Regions from separate parts of the Parabacteroides sp. AF14-59 genome, predicted to be linked through region 2. Evidence: riboswitches for the same ligand, from Rfam matches in the RefSeq annotation. Region 2 holds a riboswitch; the other holds the start of a gene.
What was found. Region 2 has a riboswitch for thiamine pyrophosphate ahead of DWW23_RS01425 (sulfide-dependent adenosine diphosphate thiazole synthase). Riboswitches for the same ligand answer to the same signal wherever they lie in the genome.

Region 1 (8,485 bases), on a different contig from region 2:
GTACGGTTCGCCAGGAAAAATCATCCACGCTGGCTCCCGGCTCCAACACATTCGTTTATCCTTCAGTCAACGGTAGTATCATTTATTCATCCTTGCTGAAAGACCTCAACCCCAGCTGGCTGGATTATGGTAAAATACGTCTCAGCTACGGTGTGGTAGGTAACGCACCTGAACTTTACAGAGCCGCTACCGGTTACAATCAGAGTGCAGTCGGAAGCTATATTTACAACCAAGTTCCACAATCTCTTGGAAACAACGAGATACAGCCGGAACAAAAGTATGAATTCGAATTAGGTTGGGAAAACAAATTCCTCGGCAACCGTTTAGGTTTCGAACTTTCTTTCTACAGTAATGTGGTGAAAGATCAGATCCTTCAGACTACGACGTCTGCTTCCTCGGGAGGTACTTCCATCCTGATGAACGTCGGCGAGTTGAAAAACCGCGGTGTTGAAATGTCTCTGTACGGTACTCCTATTCAAACCAAAGACTGGACATGGGATGTCCGTGCAAACTGGGCATGGAATAAGAACGAAGTAACCAAACTGATCGACGGCGTCAGCTCTATCGACCATTCTACAGTGGATAACGGAGCAGCAGTGCTTCAATCATCCGTAGGCCGCCCGATGGGTGACTGGTATGTATATGGAACGGTAAAAGATGAAAACGGTAATAAAATCGTTGACGACAACGGTTTGTATATCGTAGACTATACAGAGCGCCAAAAAGCAGGAAATGCCATGCCGAAAGTAGTCGGAGGATTCAGTACATCATTGAACTACAAAGACTTCTATCTGGATGCAACAATCGACTTCCGTATTGGCGGTGATGTAATGAACTTGCCTTACCAGTACATGACAGAACTGGGTATCCTGGATTGTACGCTGGACAACCGTGACGCATCCCGTGGCGGTCTTACCTGGTATGCAGACGGCAACGACTTGTCAGACCCCTCCAAACGTCACCTGACCGATCAGGCTGCCGGAACAACAGTGAACGGCAATATGGTTTACGATAATGGTGTGATCCAGCCGGGTGTTAAACAGGACGGCAGTCAAAACAATACGATTATTACAGCCGGTGAAGTCTATTACAACCAATATGGATGGGGATATTCCGGTAATATCACTTACGAAAATGCGATACAGAAAAACTCTTATGTAAAAATGCGCGAATTGAGCCTTGGTTACAGATTACCTAAAAACATCACCAGCAAATTCGGCTGCAAAAACCTGATGGTTTCCGTATACGGTCGTAACCTCTTCTACTTCTATAAGAGCTTGAAAGAATTCGATGCGGAATGTACTGACGGAACGACCTGGATCAGCCAGGCACAGATTGGCGGTTCTACAGCCACAACACGTTCATTCGGCTTCTCAGTACGTGCAAGCTTCTAATCGACGAAATAAATATAGAATAATAAAATTGAAAGATTTATGAAAAAAATATATGCACTCGCACTCGGATGCGCAGCCTTACTGGCAACGTCTTCCTGCAGTGACGACAAATTTACGGACCAATACCAGGATCCGTCGAAAACGCAAAAGGTGACATGTCCGGCTTTAATGGTCGGTGTCTGGCAAGCCTCCAATACATGGATGAATCCGGTTTATTACAGATACTATGTATCTTCCACCACTTCCGGCCTGTTCTCCGGCGTTATCGGCCATACAAACAGCAAGGACCGCTTTGCCGGTGCCGGACAGGGTTATTTCAACGAACGTTGGAGAAACTTCTACAATACACTGACTCAGTTCAGAGTATTGGAAAGCGAATTCAATAATCTCCCGGAAGAAGAAAAAGAAGATTACCGTATCTTCTTCCTGCTGGGACGTACTGTGATGGAAGAACAATTGTATGAAGTGTGTTCTGCCTGGGGAGGAGTTCCATTCTCTGAAGCCGGTACATTATGGGCAACCGGGAATGTTGCGACCTCCAAACCCAAATACGATTCGGACATCGATTTGTACCGGATGATCCTGACCGACCTGGACGAAGTCAATACATATCTTAACGGCCGTTCGCTTCCATCTAATGCCAGTACTTTCCTGAGCGCAGAAGATTACGTAAACAACGGAGATGTTTCCTTATGGCGGAAATATGTAAACTCATTGCGTTTACGTGTTGCTACCCATCTTGCCTCCAACGGCGATCTGGTCAACGAAGCCCGTACAGCGATCAAGACGATGTTGGAAAACCCGGGAACTTATCCTATGGTAGATGTCAATTCTGATAATATTACTGTACCACAGACCGACGACGATCAGTTCGACTTCGACCGTGACCTGCAGAATGCAATCGAAAACACCCGCTATAACCGCATGTCAGGTGCTATGCAACGTGCCTTAAATGCAAACACAAACAATGAAGACCCCCGTCTGGAAGTGTTATACGACAGTAACTGGAACAACGAGTATATCGGCCTCGACCCGAAAGAAACCATTACGGACCAGGAAACGAACCTGAGTATCTCGACACACGGTACTGCTAAATATTACGCCGCACTGGATACATCGACCTTCACCCGTAACCCGGGATTCCCTGGTCTCTGGATGACAGCTGCCGAAGTTTCTTTTATGAAGGCGGAAGCTTATGCCAACAACTGGGCCAGCGGCAATGCCAAAAGTGAATTCATAAATGCTATGAAACTCTCTACCGAGTTTTATTTCGACCTGAATTCTACAGGAACTTTCCGCGATGCACTGACAGCTCCGTCCGCTTCTGTCGTAGAAGCGTATGCCGAAACACAGTGGGATGCCAGCAATCCTCAGAAGAGTATTCTGACACAACGCTGGATACATCATGGCGCAATCCAGGAATATGAAGCCTGGAACGTCGTTCGTCGTACCGGTTATCCGGAAATTTATTTCAAACGTGATAACCAGTCCGTTGCCACTCCCCTGCCTCTCGACCGCATCCAGTATCCGTCTGACGAAAAAGACTATAACCCGGATAATCTGAATGCCCACCTGGGAGGTAAGGAAGATTCCTGGTACACTCCGCTGAACTGGATGAAGAGTACATGGTATACAACGATTGAATAGCATACAGAAAATATCCACAGTAAATAATTACAACATAATTGATGGTAGATTGTGGAACAGAAACCGCCCCGAAGTGATTCGCGGCGGTTTTACCATTTGTACAATCCCCTAACTTTCCTTACCTTTGCCATCCGAATACAAAGGGGTGCTTGCAGCGTACCGAATATCGTACGTACCGCAGGCTGAGATTATACCCATATTACCTGATACGGATAATGCCGCCGAAGGGAATTGTAAAACATGGTATACTTCTTCACACAACACTCCTCTCCTATTCATTTATCAGTTTTTAAACAATAAGGTAAAAAGGATGAAAAGTGTATTATTATTTATTGCCGGTTCGCTGGCCACATGGGCCACAGCGGAAAATCAACCGGATCCTGTCGATTCTTTAAAAATTTCACGCGATCTGTCGCTGGACGAAGTAGTCGTCACAGCCACCCGGGTAGCCAAAGGGACTCCGGTAGCCTACAGCGAAGTATCCAGAAACGAACTCACCCGCAAAAACGACGGCCAGGGTATTCCCTATCTGATCTCTCAATCTCCGTCTGTCATCATGACTTCAGATGCAGGGACAGGGATCGGTTATTCCGGTTTCCGTATCCGCGGAACAGACGCCAACCGTATCAACATCACAGTAAATGGCGTGCCGGTCAACGACTCCGAATCACATACGGTCTTTTGGGCGAACATGTCCGACTTTGCCTCATCTGTCGACAACATACAGATACAACGCGGAGCCGGAACATCCACTAACGGAGCCGCAGCCTTCGGGGCTACCGTAGCCATGCAGACACAGAAGCCGGACCTGAAATCTTATGCTGAATATTCCCTTTCGGCAGGTTCGTTCGGAACCGTTAAAAACTCAGTGAAGCTGGGAACCGGATTGCTCCATGACCATTTCGTGTTCGATGCCCGTTATTCCAATGTACAAAGTGACGGATATATCGACCGGGCAACAGCCAATATGCATTCTTACTTCGGTTCCAGTACTTATTACGGAGATAACACGCTGGTCCGTTTCCTGACTTTCGGAAATATAGAGAAGACGTATCAGGCATGGAACGGCGTTCCCTCCTCTCTTCTGAACAGCGACCGAACCTACAATCCGTGCGGAGAATACGAAGAAAACGGAATCAAAAAGTTTTACAACAACCAGACTGACAATTACTGGCAACAGAACTATCATCTGATGGCCAGCCAACGCCTGGGTGACTTGTGGAACATGAACCTGACTCTCCATTATACACATGGGGAAGGGTATTACGAAGATTATAAAGCAGATTCAGATTTCGAAAAATACCAATTACCCGAATACATAAACGGAAAAGGCGATACCATCCGCAAATCAGACCTCGTCCGCCGTAAATGGCTGGATAATGATTTCTATGGCGTTGTCTACAGTGCAAACTACCGTTCCGAACGTCTTCAGATGAGTTTCGGTTCGGCTGTAAACAAATATGTAGGCGACCATTTCGGCCGTGTCATGTGGGTAAAGAGCGGAGAAGCACTTCCACAGCCAGACTACGAATATTACCGTAACAGAGGAAACAAATTGGACTATAACTTTTATGTAAAAGGCAACTACCGGTTTCACCCGTATCTGAACGGATATCTCGACCTGCAATACCGCGGTATTTATTATACCATTAAAGGAAGTGACGACAAAGCCCGCGGTGACGTCGATGTAGACAAGCACTGGAATTTTTTCAACCCGAAAGCGGGCATCAATTTCCAGAAAGACGGCCATAATGCTTTCATCTCCTTCTCCGTTGCCAACCGGGAACCCAACCGTGACAATTTCACGGAAGCCAAACCCCATGAACGTCCCGCACACGAAACCCTGTACGATTATGAAGCCGGTTATAGCTTCGGTAACGAGCGTTTCCGGGTCGGTGCCAATCTCTATTTTATGGATTATAACAATCAGTTGATCCTTAGTGGCAAAATCAGCGAAATTGGTGAGGCTTTGACCAGCAATATCAAAGACAGTTATCGTATGGGTATCGAACTGACCGGAGGTGTAAGTATCACCCACTGGCTGGAATGGAATGGAAACGTTACCCTGAGCCGTAACAAAATAAAAGACTATACTCATTTTATGGACGATTATGATAACGGCGGCCAGGCTAGCGAATACCTGGGAACAACAGATATAGCCTTCTCCCCCGGTATCATTGCCAACAGTATGTTCGACTTCAATCTGAAAGGATTCTCCGCGAGTTTCAACTCACAGTTCGTAGGCCGTCAGTACATCGACAACACTTCCACCAAAGACCGTTCGATCGATCCTTACTTTGTGAACAGCCTGCGTGTTGGATATGTCTTCAAACCGAAATTCATCAAAGAGCTTGGAGTAGATGTTACGATCAACAACCTCTTTAACGAACAATATGAAACAAATGCCTGGGTTTCCACCTACACCAGCGGAGGTAAAGTCCACAAATACGACGGCTATTTCACCCAGGCAGGTACAAATGTCATGGCAAGAGTAACATTCAAATTCTGAAAAAATGGAGCAACTACTGGAATATTTTGGTGTCATAACAGGTTTTCTTTACCTGTTACTGGAGATCAGACAGCATAAAGCAATGTGGATTGTCGGTTTTATGACCTCACTGGTCTACGTTTTTGTTTTCTTCTTCTCTAAAATATATGCCGATATGGGACTGAATATCTACTATGTTGCCATCAGCATTTACGGTTTCAGAAAATGGACCTGCGCAGAAAAAAATATTACCGAAGAAAAAGTCCCGGATGACACAATTTTCTACCGTCATATCACCTGGTCATTATTCGCGGGGATAGCATCAGCTATCCTCGCCATATACACTCTGCTTTATTACATACTCCACAATTTCACAGACTCTCCGATCCCTATGGGCGATGCATTCACCACCTCCGTCGGAATCGTTGCCACCTGGATGTTGGCGCGCCGTATTATCGAACACTGGATATTCTGGGTTATCGTCAATTTCGTATCCGTCTATCTTTATTATCTGCGTGGCTTATATCCTACTATGTTTTTGTACATTTGCTACGGCATTTTAGCTATTGTCGGATATTATACGTGGAAAAAGAAAGGAATAAATACAAATGACAACATCTTATGATTGTATAGTGGTTGCTAACGGTAGTTTTCCGCAAACAGCCGGGCCGTTGGAACTTTTAAAATCCGCACCGGCCATCATTGCATGCGACGGGGCAGTGCAGAACCTGCATGAACGGGGACTGATCCCTACAGCTATCGTCGGCGACCTCGACAGCATCCCCCCCGCAATGTTGCAACTATATGACGACCGCATCCATACGGTAGAAGACCAGGAAATAAACGACCTCACTAAAGCCGTACGTTTCGCCCACTCTTCAGGCTTCCGGAACCTACTGATCCTGGGAGCTACCGGGCTGCGCGAAGACCATACACTGGGAAATATATCGTTGCTGACAGATTACGCACCTTTATTCGATCAGGTAGAAATGATTTCCGATTACGGCCGTTTTGTTCCCGTGCTACAAACAGCAACACTGCCATGCACACCCGGCCAACAAATCTCTATCTTTTCCATGTATCCCTGCGGAGAAATAACAACCGAAGGTCTCCGCTGGCCCATCACCCACCGTCGTTTGACATCCTGGTGGCAAGGCAGCCTCAACGAAGCGACCGGAACGGAATTTATCCTCACCCTTTCTCCGGATGCCCGGCTGATCGTTTATTTCCAAACCCCTCTCTAATTTTCAATTCTCAATTAAAAAAAATGCCCCGGAAGGATAACCACTCACTTCCGGGGACTTAATACACCCTCAATTTTACAACTTAGTATACTTAACCAAAGCCTCACGGCTTCACCTTTTATGCTGGTAATTTATTCAATTGACAAGCTTTCCATTCCGGGAAGCCGTCTATCTGATCGTTCAGCTGAAATAATAGTTTATCATCAGCCACTTGTTTCAAAATAGTTTTCGGAGCAAGAGGCAAACGCATGTCGTCCACTTCAAAAAAAGCTTTCAACAAAATCACGTCATATCCGTCACGAACTACTTCCTTCTTTATTACAACCGGCACTTTCAGCTGAGCCAGATAATAAGCGGAACGTTCATAGGCGCACCATTTGTTTCCTTCCAGATAGAGATGTACTCCGTTCCGGTTGTTGATCTCGTTCACTAAAACGTTCTCGACTTGTGCAGCATGTTCCATATTATTACTTTTATGCTTTTTCATAAATCATTCCAATGCAAAAATAGACTCTATTTATAACAATCTCACACGGTGTATGTATCAATTATGTGCGTTGAAACTATCAAACAGAGCATTGTCATCTCTTTTCTTCTGCAATTCTCTCAAATTATTAGCTGCTCCTATCACACCGGCATCATTTGCCTTTTTCAACAACACTTCAGCTCCATCGAGATCACCTTCAATTAATTTCAAAACACCACGGGCATGGATCGCTTCCGCTGAATCACCGGCTTTCGACAGATAATTTTTTGCAGCGGCATAATCGCCTTTTCCTATAGAGATATTAGCAGCATTCAGATTCGCCACCGGATCAGAGCTATACATACGTACAGCTATTTCAAATACATTATTATACTCTTTGCTTCCTGTTTCATAGCTATTGGCTACGGCAAACATTTCGCTCAGGCTCAACTGCTGCGGACGTGTTTTGATAATCTCACGGCCTTCTTCCACTGTGAACTCGCGGACCGTATAGTCGATACGGTATTCCGAACGGCGCAATGACGGGAAAATATTTTTCAATACATAACTGAAAGCCGATCCACCTTTCAAAGCGCGTAATTTGGCCTCTTTCTGGTCAGGCTGCAGATCACTAGCTATAATACCGAGTACCTCATCACGTGCAGGCACCTCCGAATCAGCCACAACCTGTGCCTTGAAACCAGCCCAATCTTCCGGCTCATTTTCTAATGTAAAGAAACTCTGCGGGAAATCATTTTTTGAACGAATATAATCCCGCAACGCTTTCACACGGTTATCAGACAAGCGGTCGTTCGAAGCATAGGAGCCTTCCGGAGAAGCATATCCTTTCAGCATAATACCTTTCGGAGTAATATTTTTATCCGACGTCACCGAACGGATCGTACTATTGATCTTATCCAATTCTGCAGCATTATTCCGGAAATCGGGAAGTATCTGTGACTTGCCCACCTGGAAGTCCAGATAAGCCGTACCCACTTCTGCACGGTGTTTTTCCGTTTCTGCTACCGGTGTTATATACGCCAGCGTAGGTTGTACCTCATAGCGTGCATCCGGACGGCGGCGGATATGATCCGTTACCAACAATTTATTAGCATCTTCCTGTCCGCAACCGCAAAGATCGGCTGCCAGTGAAATCTTCGCATCCTTCATCCAGTCTTCCCAACCGATAGCGGCCTGGTAACGAATCACCTCTTCCGTTTGGTCTTTGTTCACCTTTGCCACACTA
Region 2 (8,485 bases):
ATCGATTTATGTGCCAAAGCCACCTTCAATGCAGCGCCATACACCTTTTTCAGCTTATTGGCAACCCACGATTCTTTATCTATTTTCTTATCAGTTGCTTTACGGTTCAGCAAATAACTACACAAAACCGGTGTCAAAGTAAGTGCCACAACTGTAGAAGCGAACAAAGCGACAATAAATGCAATTCCCAGCGGAACCAGCATACGCCCTTCCATCCCATGAAGGAAAAATAAAGGCACAAAACTCACCACAATGATCAACGTCGAGTTCAGGATCGGCATACGCACTTCGCGGGAAGCATCATATACAACATCCAGGATAGAACGCCTGTCGTCGGGAGGCAACATCCGGTTTTCACGTATCCGCTTATATACATTCTCGACATCGACAATGGCATCATCCACCAACGATCCGATAGCAATCGCCATACCTCCCAGCGACATCGTATTAATGGTCAGCCCCATATAATGCAAAACCAGGATAGAGACCAGCAATGACAAAGGCAACGCCACCAATGAGATCACCGTTGTGCGGATATTCATCAGGAAAAGGAAGAGCACAATCACAACGAAGATACTTCCTTCAAACAAACTGTTCTTTACATTGTTAATAGAACTGTCGATGAAACGGCTCTGACGGAAAATATCGGTAGATATATTTACATCGGCAGGCAAACTCTTTTGAAGGTCAGCCACAATTTCATCCAGTTTATTTGTCAGGTCGATCGTACTGGTATTCGGCTGTTTGGTAACCGTGATAAGGACAGCATGTTTACCCCGTTCGGATGCCGTACCCAATTTAGGGCTTTTGCTTCCTACTTTCACTGTAGCCACATTCTCCAGCAGAACAGGAAAACCGTCCACTGTCTTGATCACACCTTTTGCCAGTTCTTCCGCTTTCGGAGTAGAAAGGATACCACGAATGATATACTCATTGTCGTATTCGTACAAGACACCACCGTTTGCATTACGGTTCATGTTACGGCAAACCGTCAGCACCTCATTCAACCCTACTCCATAATGTTTCATGCGGGCAGGATCGAGTAAGATCTGATATTCTTTGATATCTCCCCCAATTACGGCTACCTGTGCCACACCTCCGGTAGATAATAAACGCGGACGGATCGTCCAGTCGGCAATTGTGCGCAGGTCCATTTGGGTGGTACCGACGGGGTCATTTCCATTATCCTTAGTCGTCAATCCGATAATCATCATTTCCCCCAGGATAGATGATTGAGGCCCCAATGTCGGTTTCCCTACATTTTCGGGAAGACTTTCACTTACAACCGCCAGTTTCTCGGAAACGATCTGACGGGCACGGTAAATATCCGTTCCCCAGTCGAACTCCACCCATACAACCGAAAATCCGGTGGTAGAAGAAGAACGTACACGGCGTACATCCATCGCTCCGTTTACAGCCGTTTCGACCGGGAAAGTAACCAGACGTTCCACCTCTTCAGGAGCCATCCCGTTTGCTTCGGTCATGATAACCACGGTCGGAGCATTCAGGTCGGGGAACACGTCTACATCCGTATGAAAGGCCGTATAAGTTCCCGCTATCATCAGCAGCAACGCACAGATCAGGACAACCAATCTGTTATGCAGCGAGTAATATATTATCTTATTCAACATATTCTGCTCCTCCCATTAATGATTGTGAGTATGAGCCGGAATAGCATTAGAAGCAGAGGCGAGTTTAATCTGATAAGCGCCTTGTGTTACGACCACGTCACCCGGTTTCAAGCCGGATAATATCTGTACTTCAGAACCATTATTCGCTCCCAGTTTTACTTCCTGCTTTTTATAACCTTCTTCATCGAGACGGATAAATACAGAATAAATTCCTTGTTCTTCTATCAGGGAGGAAACAGGGACGCTCAACACCTCCTGCATCGGAGTAGCAAGCAGATAAATCTCGACGAAAGAACCGGGAATAACGGCTCCTTTATTATCAAACTCAAAAGTAACAGGAATATAGAATGAATTGGCATCCGACGCTTTTCCATACGAAAGCAACCGTCCGTGAAGCTCGGAAAGCTTATATACCTGCTCATCATAAGGAGTACGGAAATTAGCAGACTGAACAGCCGGAAGATATTGATAATACTTTTCCGAAACCTCGGCACGAAGCACCAAACGGCTATTCTGAGAGATAGTTGCCAGCGGTTGCCCCACTGTCACATAGTCCCCTTCTTTTACCTGAAGATTCTTCAAATATCCGTTCATCGGAGATACCACCGACACGCCATTCTCTGTCTGCTTACCGGCAACAGCATCATAAGCAGCCTTTGCGTTTTCATAATTCAAACGAGCCTGTTCAAAATCTTTAGCCGAAACAATCTTATCTCCTACCAACTGCTGCATACGCTCATATTCTTTCCTGGCTGTTTCGTATGCATATTTGGCACGGGCAGCTACATTCCCTTCCGACAGGGAGCTGGAAGCCAGGCTCAGGATCGCCTGCCCTTTCTTTACCGGAGTACCGTCAACAAATGATAAACGACCGAATGTCACAATACCGGGAACAGTTGCAACCACCGTTGTTTCATCCCCCTGTGCTGCCAGTACGCTTCCACTGGTTTTTATAACATCCGTAAAAGAAGCCGGTTCCATCACTTTTGTCTGCAGCCCGACAGCTTTCGCCAATTCTTCTTTAAAAATGATTTCGTTGGAGTGTGCACCTGCTGCAGCTTCATTTCCATGATCATGGCCTTCATGCTCGTCTCCCTCGTGTTCGTGATCATGACCTTCATGTTCGTGATCGTGTCCTTCTTCATGTTCATGTGCTTCATGATCATGGTTATGCTCTTCAGGCTTAGCAGCTCCGCCGCCACAGCTTGCGAATATGTAGGCACATAAAACCCACAATAAATATATCTTTCTCATTGTATTATAATATGTTATAAATGCAAATAAAATAGTTCGGCGTCTTGCTTAAAACACCGGAATGCGAATAAGGTTCGCTCCTATCAGAAACAATTATAACACAGGAGGGGCACGCAGTCCGCCGGAGCACGTGATCCAGGTATCGTGCAGAGACTCAATATAAAAGGCTCGTTCACGATCGAACGTTTGTCCGTACAGCAACGGAACAGGAGGGTTAATATAATCAAATAAAACTTGCAAAGGGAAAAGTAAGTGACTTACATCTGCATTTGTCACATGCGACAAAAGAGATGTAAAAAGGGCCAGATTATGCCCGTTGCATCCGCAATCGTGAGAAGACGAGCTTTTATGGTTATGTTCAGTCAACGATTTGAAACAAGGCATACCGTTACTGTGGTGGTGATGTGGCACCACAACCGAAAGCAGCATGATGATACTTGCCACCAACATTATGTAACGGATTATATGTTTCTTCGCTCTCATGATTTATGTTGCAAAAGTAAAAAGTTTATTTTGCAACTCAAAGGCAAACAGCAGATATATAGAAAAAAAAGACCGGCCGAGAGTCACCTCCCAGCCGGACAGTTGTTCATGGTATTAGCATTAGTGGTCTACTCATTCTGATTATACAAGCAAATGTTTGGTTAGGTCAATAATTTATAAACAAAAAATCTAAGACTAAAATAAAATAAAGTTCATCCATTCTAATGCTATTTCAATTAACATCACTTAGTATTAATATTAAACTGCAATAACTATTCGTTCAAACCATCATTGCCGTCTCTCTTAATTGAGATATGCGAATTTACGAAGCAAATACGGGAGTTCTATTTCGCAAATAAGGTATTTTGAGACGCGTCTATTTCTCATTCAAGTATTTACCGACTCGTCTTTTTCGAAAATAAGTAACATGGAGACACTTTAACGTCTATTGTTGCGTTTTCCGAAACAATACGCATTGTTTATTGTTTAATAATTGAACATATATATTATTTAAAAGGGAGAATTGGAATGAATACAGATGTATTAAATACAAATCTGATCGAGGTAATGAAAGATAAAATTCCGGATGGGGTCAACTTGGCGAATACCCTGATGGATATTCTTTATATAGGAAAAGAAGCCGTATACAGAAGATTACGCGGCGAAGTCCCTTTCACCCTCAATGAAGCTTCTATAATTTCAAAGAAATTGGGAGTTTCCCTGGATCAGATCGTGGGTATAAGCTATACCAATAACGCAATGTTCGACCTGAATCTTTTACATTATTCAGATCCTATCAAAACGTATTACGCGATTCTTGACCACTACGTTGAATTATTTGAATCCTTACGGGATGATCCGACCTCGGAACTTAGTACGGCTTCAAATATGATCCCCCAGACTTATTACCTGAAATACGATAATTTGTCCAGGTTCCGGCTATTCAAATGGATGTACCAGAATGAAAAGGTAAATTGTGTAAAGAACTTTTCAGAACTGAACATACCAGACGATCTCAAACGCGCCCAAAAGGCATTCGTAGAAGCGAGCTCATATATACAGACTACGCATTATATATGGGATAGCATGATGTTTCATTATCTGGTGAACGACATAAAGTATTTCGCCAGTGTTCATTTAATTACAGAAGAAGAAGTCACCAAACTACAGGAGGAACTCCTGCAACTATTAGACGATCTGGAAACAATCGCTTCCAGAGGGAAATTTGATTCGGGAAAGGATATACATATATATATATCCAACATCAATTTTGAAGCCACATACAGCTATGTGGAAACATCGAACTTGCAATTAAGTCTGATCCGGATTTTTTCAATCAACTCGATCACTTCGAGGGATAAAGAGATGTGCAAAAATATGAAGGAATGGATTCAGTCCTTACGTAAATTCTCCACGATGATATCCGAAAGCGGCGAAATGCAACGGATACAGTTCTTCAAAAAACAACGGGAGATTGTAGAGAATATGTAAAAAGGCATGAGTTTTTATGTTACTATAATTGAAAAAGGACGGTTATCTTCTATAGATTTCCGTCCTTTTCATATGATATCATTATCTGATCTTACTTATCCAGCTTTTCACAGATAAGTTCTGCGGCTTTCTTTCCGCTCATCAGCATACCGCCGAAGATCGGTCCCATACGGAAACTTCCGCTAACTCCGTTGGCAGCCATACCGGAAACAAATAATCCCGGATAGATCTCTTTTGTGTTTTCAACGGTAGTCTGTTCACCCAGTTCCACATTCAATGAACGTTCACCGATCACACCGCCTGTCGGGGTATTCAGTCGGATATCGTTCTTGCGGGCAACTGTACGGGCTACTTCGCAGTCATGTCCTGTACCTTCCAATACAGCTTTAGCCATAATAGTCAGCGGGTCCACATGCATACCTTCGCGGATTACCGGAGCCCAGTTCACTACAACACCGGCTACGGCATCGTTATGGAATACTACGTCTTCCACCGAATAACAGTTAAAGATAGTAGCACCGGCTTTTGTTGCCTGATAGATCAATGCAGAAGTAGTATGAACTGAATCCATTATATAAGTACCGTTGCCTGCATCATGATAAGAAACACCCAGTTCCTTTACGATCGGCATAGCTTCTTCCTGTACGACAATATCATTAAACATCATAGCACCGCCCCACATACCTCCGCCGGGAGCCAGTTTACGGTCGAAAAGAGCCACTTTCTTACCGGCTTTAGCCAGATAATAAGCTGCTACGATACCGGAAGGGCCACCACCTACGATAGCCACATCAATTGATAAGTTGCTCTTCAGTTTTGCAAAATAAGAGTCAATAATTCCTGTTGAAACGATCTGTTCCATTACATTAAATAATTAGTGTTTAAACATCAGAGAGCACATAGAGGTAAAGCTCTCCTTTATTTAGCAATTCTACCGATTCTCCCTTCACGGCATTACCCGGGCAGGTTCTATGGGTATAATCTCAGCCTGTATATTAAGGCACCCCTATGATAAGTCGCAGCAAAGATAATAAATTATCCGAAATGTGGCGGCCGCTTATTCATTTTCCGTTCAACAAAGTCTTTGATAAACCCTACTGTTTCGTCTACACCCAATACAGATACATCGATAGAGAAATTATAGGAAGAAGCGACTCCCCACTCTTTATTGGTGTAATAATTATAGTAAGCGGCACGCGATTTGTCGGTTTTCATCATCAGTTCTTTTGCCTGCTCGACAGTTACATCTTGTCTTTCTATAATACGCTGGATACGATGTTCGGGAGTGGTATGAATAAAGAAACTCAGGCAGTCGGGATCGTCACGCAGGATATAGTCTGCACAACGTCCTACCAAGACACACGACTGCTCAGCCGCCAACTTGCGGATAGCGTCACTCTGAAACTTGAATAATCCGTCGTTCGATAAGATATCGTTGTAAGGTGTAAACATTCCCATATAGGAATATCCCATCGTAAATGCATATGACAGTCCGCTGGAAGCCCGTTCGTCCGCTTTCTCAAAAAACTCCTCACTCAAGCCGCTCTCTTTCGCTGCTATCGCCATCAGTTCCTTATCATAATAAGCGATGCCCAGCGCTTTCGCCAACTTCTGCCCTACTTCTCGTCCACCGCTGCCAAATTGACGGCCAATGGTCAATATGATCTTGTTATCCATAAATTTATTCAAGATTACCTTTTAAGAATTCTTCTCTACACATAAATACCGTCCCTTTCTATATTACGTTTTAATAGAGCATTCATATTATCACGCAAGCGAACAATATCTATTTTACAATGCAATAGTTCCTCCAACTCATATTTGATGTTCAACAGAATGAAACCGTCAGGTTCTTTCATCTCTACACAAACATCCAAATCACTATCTTCTTTTTGTTCGTTACGAGACACTGAACCGAAAATACCTAAACGAACAATTCCATATTGTTCCGCCATCCGTTGCTTATACAAACGGAGCAATTCTAAATATTCATTTCTAGTTTTCATATTCATTTTATCTCGTTACAACACAAAGATAAGAGTTCCTGTCCTTATTTACAAACAGTAGTAAACTAATATTTATTGTTTAAACTTCCTGAATTGATTTACCAATACAATTGCTGTTACGACCGTTGCGATCGTGTCGGCTACCGGCATACTGATCCAGACACCTAACGTTCCGAAGAAACGGGGAAGGATGATCAAACAAGGGATCAGGAACAATAACTGACGGGTAAGCGACAAAAAGATCGCTTTCTTTGACATACCGATCGAAAGGAAGAAGTTGGTTGCCACCATCTGGAACCCCACGATCGGGAAGACGGCAAATACGATATGAAGACCGAACACGGCAGCTTTCACCAATTCATCGTCGGTTGTAAACATATTCACGATCAGAGTCGGGAACAACTGGCATAACAGGAAACCCGTCGTTGCAACGCCTATCGCCCACTTCATCGTCAGCTTGGTCACTTCCGTCACACGAGGATATAAACGGGCGCCGAAATTATATCCGGCAATCGGCTGCATACCCTGGTTGAAGCCCATAATGATCATTACAAACAGGAAGATGATACGGTTTACAATACCATAGGCCCCGATAGCCATATCTCCGCCATACTCCTTCAATCCACGGTTGATCAGGATAACGATCAGACAAGAACAGAGATTCATCAGGAAAGGAGACATACCGATATACAGGATACCTTTTACTATCTCCTTCTTCAATTTATAAATACCTTTCTTAAAATGAAGCAATTGCGTCGGTCTGGAAAAATGGATCATCTGTCCGGTCAGTGAAATTACCTGAGAAATCACAGTAGCCCATGCGGAACCTTTGATTCCCCAGCCGAATCCAAAGATAAAGATCGGATTCAATATACAGTTTATCACGACCGAAGCCAGTGTCGCATACATGGCCAGTTTCGGGAAACCGGATGAACGCAATACGGCATTCAATCCCAAATACATGTGTGTGACCACATTTCCATAGAGAATGATCTGCATATAATCGCGTGCATACGATATCGTATTCTCACTAGCCCCGAAGAAATAAAGGATCGGATCGAGAAGGAACAAAAAGACAAAGGTAAAAGCGACGCCGAGAAGAACATTCAGCACTAATACATTGCCGAGAACCCGGTTTGCACCTTCGTAATCTTTCTGCCCTAATTTAACAGACACAAGCGTAGAAGCCCCTACCCCGACCAACGAACCGAAAGCTGCCGCCAGGTTCATAAGCGGAAAGGTCAGAGCCAGACCGGAGATAGCCAGCGGCCCAACCCCATGTCCGATAAAAATACTGTCTGCCATATTATAAAGCGAAGATGCCGTCATGGCGATAATCGCCGGAATAGCGTATTGCGTAAGCAGTTTTCCAATACGTTCGGTACCTAATACCAGAGGAGAGTTTTCTTTTGCCATAAAAACCAATTGATATGCAAAGGTACGGATATTTCCGATTAATTTTTACCTTTGTTCTACTATAATAGTTTAAAAGATGGCAGAGAACTTAATCATAAGCGTTGGAAATAAAGAGCAGCAGTATCAAACACTATTCCCCCAGATAGAGTCATTACTGGCTGGTGAAAACGACACAATCGCCAATATGGCAAATGTAGCAGCGGC

Region 1: another riboswitch for thiamine pyrophosphate. It lies ahead of DWW23_RS23685 (TonB-dependent receptor); the one in region 2 lies ahead of DWW23_RS01425 (sulfide-dependent adenosine diphosphate thiazole synthase).

The regions. Positions count from the first base shown of each region.
Region 1 covers NZ_QUHH01000032.1:21,368-29,852, reverse strand. The annotation lists gene DWW23_RS23695 (SusC/RagA family TonB-linked outer membrane protein) at 1-1,394, shown strand, start outside; gene DWW23_RS23690 (SusD/RagB family nutrient-binding outer membrane lipoprotein) at 1,434-3,041, shown strand; TPP riboswitch at 3,173-3,289, shown strand; gene DWW23_RS23685 (TonB-dependent receptor) at 3,352-5,550, shown strand; gene pnuC (nicotinamide riboside transporter PnuC) at 5,555-6,154, shown strand; gene DWW23_RS23675 (thiamine diphosphokinase) at 6,138-6,773, shown strand; gene DWW23_RS23670 (hypothetical protein) at 6,892-7,260, opposite strand; gene DWW23_RS23665 (DUF3868 domain-containing protein) at 7,318-8,485, opposite strand, start outside.
Region 2 covers NZ_QUHH01000001.1:327,146-335,630, forward strand. The annotation lists gene DWW23_RS01405 (efflux RND transporter permease subunit) at 1-1,631, opposite strand, end outside; gene DWW23_RS01410 (efflux RND transporter periplasmic adaptor subunit) at 1,647-2,885, opposite strand; gene DWW23_RS01415 (DUF6769 family protein) at 2,979-3,368, opposite strand; gene DWW23_RS01420 (hypothetical protein) at 3,897-4,859, shown strand; gene DWW23_RS01425 (sulfide-dependent adenosine diphosphate thiazole synthase) at 4,951-5,721, opposite strand; TPP riboswitch at 5,782-5,877, opposite strand; gene DWW23_RS01430 (AAA family ATPase) at 5,895-6,536, opposite strand; gene DWW23_RS01435 (nucleotidyltransferase family protein) at 6,572-6,865, opposite strand; gene DWW23_RS01440 (MATE family efflux transporter) at 6,938-8,281, opposite strand; gene DWW23_RS01445 (GAF domain-containing protein) at 8,358-8,485, shown strand, end outside.